DNA from 2 places in the Variovorax sp. GW460-12-1-14-LB1 genome. Region 2 is predicted to be linked to the other one. Evidence: riboswitches for the same ligand, from Rfam matches in the RefSeq annotation. Region 2 holds a riboswitch; the other holds the start of a gene.
What was found. Region 2 has a riboswitch for glycine ahead of gcvT (glycine cleavage system aminomethyltransferase GcvT). Riboswitches for the same ligand answer to the same signal wherever they lie in the genome.

Region 1 (3,370 bases), on a different contig from region 2:
TGGCGTGCGCGGTGATGTCGGCCAGCAGCTCGGCACCGGTCGGGGCGCCGAACTGGTCGTCGATGACCGTGAGCTTGTCGCGCTCCTTGGCCAGCCGCAGCATGGTCTTGGCGAAGTTGCCGCCGCGTGCGGCGTACACCCAGCTGGTGCGAAAGATCAGGTGCTTCGCGCAATGCTGCGCCACCAACTGCTCGCCTTCGAGCTTGGTCTGGCCGTACACGCTGAGCGGGCCGGTCGCGTCGTCTTCTTTCCAGGGTCGGGTGCCGCTGCCGTCGAAGACATAGTCGGTGGAGTAATGCACCATCAGCGCACCAATCTGCTGCGCGGCCTCCGCCACCACGCCGGGCGAGGTGGCGTTGAGCTTGCGCGCGAAGTCGGGCTCGCTCTCGGCCTTGTCGACGGCGGTGTGCGCGGCGGCATTGACGATGACGTCGGGGCGCACAGCCAGCACGGTTGCAGCCAGCTGCTCGGGACGGCTGAAGTCGGCGTGGAAGTCGGTGCTGTCGAAGTCCAGGGCGACCAGTTCGCCGAGCGGCGCGAGGCTGCGCTGCAACTCCCAGCCGACCTGTCCACCCTTGCCGAGCAGCAGCAACTTCATGCGGAAGCCTTTGCAGGTGCGGCGTCGTACTGCTTCTCGACCCATTCGCGGTAGGCGCCACTTTGCACGTTGCGCACCCACTCGCCGTTGGCGAGGTACCACTGGACGGTCTTGCGGATGCCGGTATCGAAGGTCTCGGCGGGCTTCCAGCCGAGTTCGCGCTCGAGCTTGCGTGCATCGATGGCGTAGCGGCGGTCGTGGCCCGGGCGGTCCGTGACGTAGGTGATCTGTTCCTTGTACGGCTTGCCGTCGGCGCGGGGGCTCAGTTCGTCGAGCAGCGCGCACACGGTGTTGACGATCTCGATGTTGGGCTTCTCGTTCCAGCCGCCGACGTTGTAGGTCTCGCCGAGCTTGCCGGCCTCGAGCACGCGGCGGATGGCGCTGCAGTGGTCCTTCACGTAGAGCCAGTCGCGCACCTGCATGCCGTCGCCGTACACGGGCAGGTTCTTGCCGGCCAGTGCGTTGACGATCATCAGCGGGATCAGCTTCTCGGGGAAGTGGAACGGGCCGTAGTTGTTCGAGCAGTTGGTGGTGACCACCGGCAGGCCGTAGGTGTGGTGCCAGGCGCGCACGAGGTGGTCGCTCGCGGCCTTGCTGGCCGAGTACGGGCTGTTGGGCTCGTACTTGTTCTCTTCGGTGAAGGCCGGGTCGGTCTTGGAGAGCGAGCCGTAGACCTCGTCGGTCGACACATGCAGGAAGCGGAAGGCCGCCTTCTGGTCGGCCGGCAGGGCGTTCCAGTAGCCGCGCACCGATTCGAGCAGGCGGAAGGTGCCGAGCACGTTGGTCTGCACGAAGTCTTCCGGACCGTGGATCGAACGATCCACGTGCGATTCCGCGGCAAAGTTCACGACGGCACGGGGTTTGTGCTCGGCCAGCAGGCGATCGAGCAGCGCGCTGTCGCCGATGTCGCCCTGCACGAAGACATGGTTCGCGTTGCCCTTGAGCGACGCCAGGGTCTCCAGGTTGCCCGCGTAGGTCAGCTTGTCGAGGTTCACGACGGGCTCGTTGCCCTGCGCGATCCAGTCGAGCACGAAATTGGCGCCAATGAAGCCTGCGCCGCCGGTAACCAGGATCATGGAGTCCCCTGCATGTAGAAAAAAGTTTGCTTTACCAAAAATCAACATTCAATTATCCCATCGGTGTGAAGTGCCGATGTACAGGGCTTGGCCGGCTTGCGGGGCCCGCCTACAATCGCCAACAATTGCAGGAGAGCGGGCCTCCACGGAGGCCCTACCGAAGGCGCAAACTCCCATAAACGCTCAGGTCGGCCCGACGAAATTCCAGGCAACGCCCAGGAACTTCGGCAAGGGGTCAGTACTGCACTCATCGATACAGCCGTCTGGAGAGCCGCCACGCCATGTGGCGCACCGAAGGAGCAAACCCGCTGCGGGTGCAGCAGGGTGAATCTCTCAGGTACCGAGGACAGGGGGAGCGGCAACTTGGACATCGGTCGTCCGGTTGCTTGCTATTTTTTCAATAGCACTCCACGCCCGCCGTTCAAGCGCTGCAAACTCAAAGGTACTTGCAATGCGTGTGATCGTTCTTGGCGCCGGCCTGCTCGGCGTGACTTCGGCCTATTACCTCCAGCAACTCGGCCACGAGGTGACCGTGATCGACCGGCAGGCCACCCCGGCCGCCGAAACCAGCTTCGCCAACGGCGGCCAGATCTCGGTCAGCCATGCCGAGCCGTGGGCCAATCCGAGCGCGCCGCTGAAGGTGCTGCAATGGCTCGGCAAGGAAGATGCGCCGCTGCTGTTCCGCATCCGCGCCGACATGCGCCAGTGGCTCTGGGGCCTGCAGTTTTTGCGCGAATGCACCCCCGCCCGCACCCGCCACAACATCGAACAGATCGTTCGTCTCGGTACATACAGCCGGGAAATGTTGCAGCAATTGCGTCGAGACACCGGCCTGAACTATGACCAGCGCACGCAAGGCATCCTGCACTTCTACACAACGCAAAAAGAATTCGACGGCGCCCTCGCGCCCGCCGAGCAGATGCGTGCCCTGGGCTGCGAGCGGCTGGTCATCTCGGCCGACGAGGCCATCAGGATCGAACCCGCCCTCGCCCACATCCGCCCCCAACTCGCTGGCGCCACCTACACCGCCGAAGACGAATCGGGCGACGCCAACCGCTTCGCGCGCGAGCTCGTGAAGCTGGCCGAGGCGGCCGGCGTGAAGTTCCTCATGAGCCACACGGTGACCGCGCTGCGCGAAGCCGGCGGCAGCATCGACCACGTCGAGGCGACCGACAACGAAGGCCGCTTCCAGCGCATCCGCGGCGATGCCTTCGTGCTCGCGATGGGTTCGCTGAGTCCGTTGTACGCCGCGCCGCTGGGCATCCGCCTGCCGATCTACCCCGCCAAGGGCTACTCGGTGACGCTCCCCGTCAAGGACGCATCGAAGGCGCATCAGGTCTCGCTGACCGACGACGAATACAAGCTGGTGTTCTCGCGCTACACCTCCGAGTCGGGCGACCGCCTGCGCATCGCCGGCACGGCCGAGCTCAACGGCTACGACCGCGACCTGAACCGCGTGCGCTGCGAAGCCATCGTGCGGCGCGTCGAAGAACTCTTCCCCGGCGCCGGCGACACCGAGCGCGCGCAGTTCTGGACCGGCCTGCGCCCGGCCACGCCGAGCAACGTGCCGTTGATCGGCAAGACCAAGTTGCCGAACCTGTTCCTCAACACCGGCCACGGCACGCTCGGCTGGACGCACGCCTGCGGCTCGGGCAAGTCGATCGCGCGCATCGTGAGCGGGCTGGCGCCCGAGGTC
Region 2 (3,370 bases):
CGTCGAGCTGCGCGGGCTCGCTCAGCTTGACCTTGAAGAACCAGCCGGCGGCCAGCGGGTCGCTGTTGGCCAGCGACGGGTCGGCGCGCAGCGCTTCGTTCACTTCGGTGATCTCGCCCGACACGGGCATGAACACATCGGCGGCGGCCTTCACCGACTCGACCACACCGGCGACCTCGCCCTGCGCGAAGGTCTTGCCCACTTCAGGCAGGTCGACGAACACCACATCGCCCAGCGCGTCCTGCGCATGCACGGTGATGCCGACGGTGGCGGCGCCGCCTTCGGCCGCCACCCATTCGTGGTCCTTGGTGTATTTGATGCTCATGAAAAAACTCCTCGTGGAAAAAATGGAATCGGGATGCAGAGCCTAGCCGGGTCTGCGGGGTTCAGTGTCGGTCAGCCGCGGTAGTAGCGCGTCGGCACGAAAGGCATCGTCGACACCTCCATCGGCACCGGCTTGCCGCGCACGATGGCCTGCACGCGCGTGCCGGGCTCGGCGAAGGCGGCGGCCACGTAGCCCATGGCCACGCAGCGGTCGGCCGTGGGGCCGAGCAGGCCGCTGGTGACGGTGCCGATGTCGTGGCCTTCGAGCGACTGCAGCAGCGTGCCGTCGCGCACCGGAATGCGTTCGAGCGCCACGAGGCCGACGCGTTTGCGCGTGAGCGTCTTGTGGTCGGTGTGGCCGGCCGCGCCCGAGGCGACGGCGGCCAGCTGGGCCAGCACCTTGGCCGCGCCCGGGAAGCCGCCTTCGCGCGCACCGCCCGCGCGGCGCACCTTCTGGATGGCCCAGTTGAGCGAGGCTTCGACCGGGGTGGTGGTGGTGTCGATGTCGTTGCCGTACAGGCACAGGCCGGCTTCGAGCCGCAGCGAGTTGCGCGCGCCCAGGCCGACGGGCTTCACCTCGGGCTGTGCGAGCAGCAGGCGGGCGAGGGCGTCGGCGTCTTTTGCGGCCACCGAGATCTCGAAGCCGTCTTCGCCGGTGTAGCCGCTGCGGGTGACGAAGGCGGCGATGCCGCCGATCTGCACCGCGCCGCCGGTCATGAACACGAAGCGCTCGATGCCGGGCGACAGGCGCGCCAGCGTGGCCGCAGCCTGCGGACCTTGCAGTGCCAGCAGGGCGTGGTCGGGCAGGGGCTGCACCTGGCAGCGCGCGCCGATCTTGTCCTGGATGTGGGCGATGTCGGCCACTTTGCAGGCGCCGTTCACGATCACGAAGAGCGAGCCATTGCCTTCGTTGAAGAACATCAGGTCGTCGAGGATGCCGCCCTCGTCGTTCAGCAGCAGGCCGTAGCGCTGCTTGCCGGCGGGCAGATCGACCACATCGACGGGCATCAGGGTTTCGAAGGCGGCGGCGGCATCGGGGCCGACCAGGCGCAGCTGGCCCATGTGCGAGATGTCGAACAGGCCGGCCGCATCGCGCGTGTGCTTGTGCTCGGCCATGAGGCCGGCGGGGTACTGGACCGGCATCGAATAGCCGGCGAAGGGCACCATGCGGGCGCCCAACTCGACGTGGAGGTCGTACAGCGGGGTCTTGAGAAGTTGAGTATCCGAAGAAGCGGAAGCGGAGGAAGCGGCCACGGGGCACTCCAAAGGGGCAGTCGAAATCCATGGCTGCAACGCCACGGGCCACCCCTGCTGTCCGCTTTACCTGAGAGATTCGCCCCACGATCGGGGTTTGCTCCTTCGGTGGGCCGCATGCAATGCCACGGCCTCTCTCCAGCAAGGAAACGCCGGTGGTTGCCGGCGTCTTGTCAGTCCTTTTGCCTGAGCGTTCGGGGAACCCCTGCGCCTTCGGCGGCCCCGTCGCGCGGGGCTCTCTCCTGACCCGGCGAGTGTAGTGGATCGCGGGGCCGGGGCTGGCAGCTCAGTGCACGGTTTCCGCCGGCGGCAGCAGCTTGTCGATGCGCTCGCGCAGCGAGTCGGCGCGCTCGGGGCCGGCGGCCTTCTCGATCTCGGAGAGCATCAGTGCGGCGATGGTCAGCATGGCCTCGCGGTCACGGGCCTCGCGCAGGGCGTCGCGCATCTGGTTGGCGAAGCGCGGGTCGCGGCGCACGAACATGCGCTCGCAGATGTCGAACAGGAACATGCGCGTGGTGGCCAGCGAGCGCTTGCCGTCGAAGCTGTCGGCCGAGGTGGCGACCTGGATCGGCTCGGCGGCGGGGACGGGCGTGGGGGCCGGTGCAGGAGGCGGCGCGACCGGGCGCGCGACCTGCAGGTAGCCGCGCTGCATCAGCCCCTGGATCGCCTGCTCGGCCTCGACGCGGCTGGGGAACAGCGGGCTGAAGTCGGTCAGCGAGCGCCGGCCGTCGGCCATGAGCAGCAGGGCGCGTTCACGCTGGCTGAGCGTGCGCTGCCCGGCCTGGAGTTCGTCGCGTGCCTTCTCGGTCTTGGTGGGGAACATGGCGGCCACAGCTTTCGGAGGTCGAAGGCTGCAGCATCGTTGCAAGTGGTGACATCTTCGTGAACCATTTGCCTTACAGGGACAAGGCGGTGCGCGTCAGTTGCCCGCGCTCTCCTTGCGGATCAGCCAGCGCGGGCCCACGCGCTGCAGCTCGAGCGTCTTGCGGTCGGTCTCGGTGAGCGCGTCGGCGCTGTAGACCTGCCGGAACTGCGCGCTGGCCGAGGTGCCCTGGACGCTGATCACCAGCCCCTCGATGCCCACGCTGATGCGCGACTTGCCCGTGATGCGGGCGCGCCGGTCGGCCTCCCAGCGCTCGCGGGTCTGGCCGCGCGCGGGGGTGAAGTCGCTCGCGTAGGCGGCGAGGTAGCGCTCGACGTCGCGCGCGGACCAGGCGGCGGCCCAGGCGCGCACGGCGGTTTCCACTTCGGCGAGGTGGGTGACGGGATTGGCGGGGGCGGCTGCTGGCGCAACGGCTGCAACGGGCGCGGCGGCCGGCGTGGCCGCGATACCGGCGGTGGCCAGCAAGCCGGCAGCGACAAGGCTGCTGCCCTGGGCGACGATTCGGTGCATGGCGTCCTTCTCTTTCCTTCTTCTTGTCTGTCAGGCTCGACGTCGAAGCTTGCGTCGATTCTGGCAGTGAAAGAGGGCGCGTGCGGCGTCGAATCGACTGCGGAAATCGGTGGTTCTGCGGTTCAGGGCGCGTGCACAGGACACCGGGTACTTCCCTTCGCGAATGTCCCCCGCCTTCGGCTCCTCCTTGATTTCGCTGCGGGAAGCACCCAGTGCCCTGTGCACCGGGTGCGCGGGGCAGAGCTCAGGCCGCCGCAGCCTCGCCCGCCATCACCTGCACCGTGCGGTTGCGCAGCCGCAAGGCCAGCACGGTCGCCACGCACAGCACGCACAACACCACCGTGAGCGTCACGCCGAGCCCGCGCGCATCCGACAGCAGGCCGAACAGCGGAGACACCA

Region 1: another riboswitch for glycine. It lies ahead of AC07Y4_RS09850 (D-amino acid dehydrogenase); the one in region 2 lies ahead of gcvT (glycine cleavage system aminomethyltransferase GcvT).

Annotation. Positions count from the first base shown of each region.
Region 1 covers NZ_JBWKYF010000014.1:30,677-34,046, reverse strand. Annotated here, with positions in the region: gene rfbD (dTDP-4-dehydrorhamnose reductase) at 1-598, opposite strand, end outside; gene rfbB (dTDP-glucose 4,6-dehydratase) at 595-1,674, opposite strand; glycine riboswitch at 1,793-1,883, shown strand; glycine riboswitch at 1,928-2,034, shown strand; gene AC07Y4_RS09850 (D-amino acid dehydrogenase) at 2,126-3,370, shown strand, end outside.
Region 2 covers NZ_JBWKYF010000024.1:57,619-60,988, forward strand. Annotated here, with positions in the region: gene gcvH (glycine cleavage system protein GcvH) at 1-325, opposite strand, end outside; gene gcvT (glycine cleavage system aminomethyltransferase GcvT) at 397-1,578, opposite strand; glycine riboswitch at 1,626-1,730, opposite strand; glycine riboswitch at 1,743-1,833, opposite strand; gene AC07Y4_RS14695 (hypothetical protein) at 1,865-2,401, opposite strand; gene AC07Y4_RS14700 (L,D-transpeptidase Cds6 family protein) at 2,498-2,971, opposite strand; gene AC07Y4_RS14705 (MFS transporter) at 3,216-3,370, opposite strand, start outside.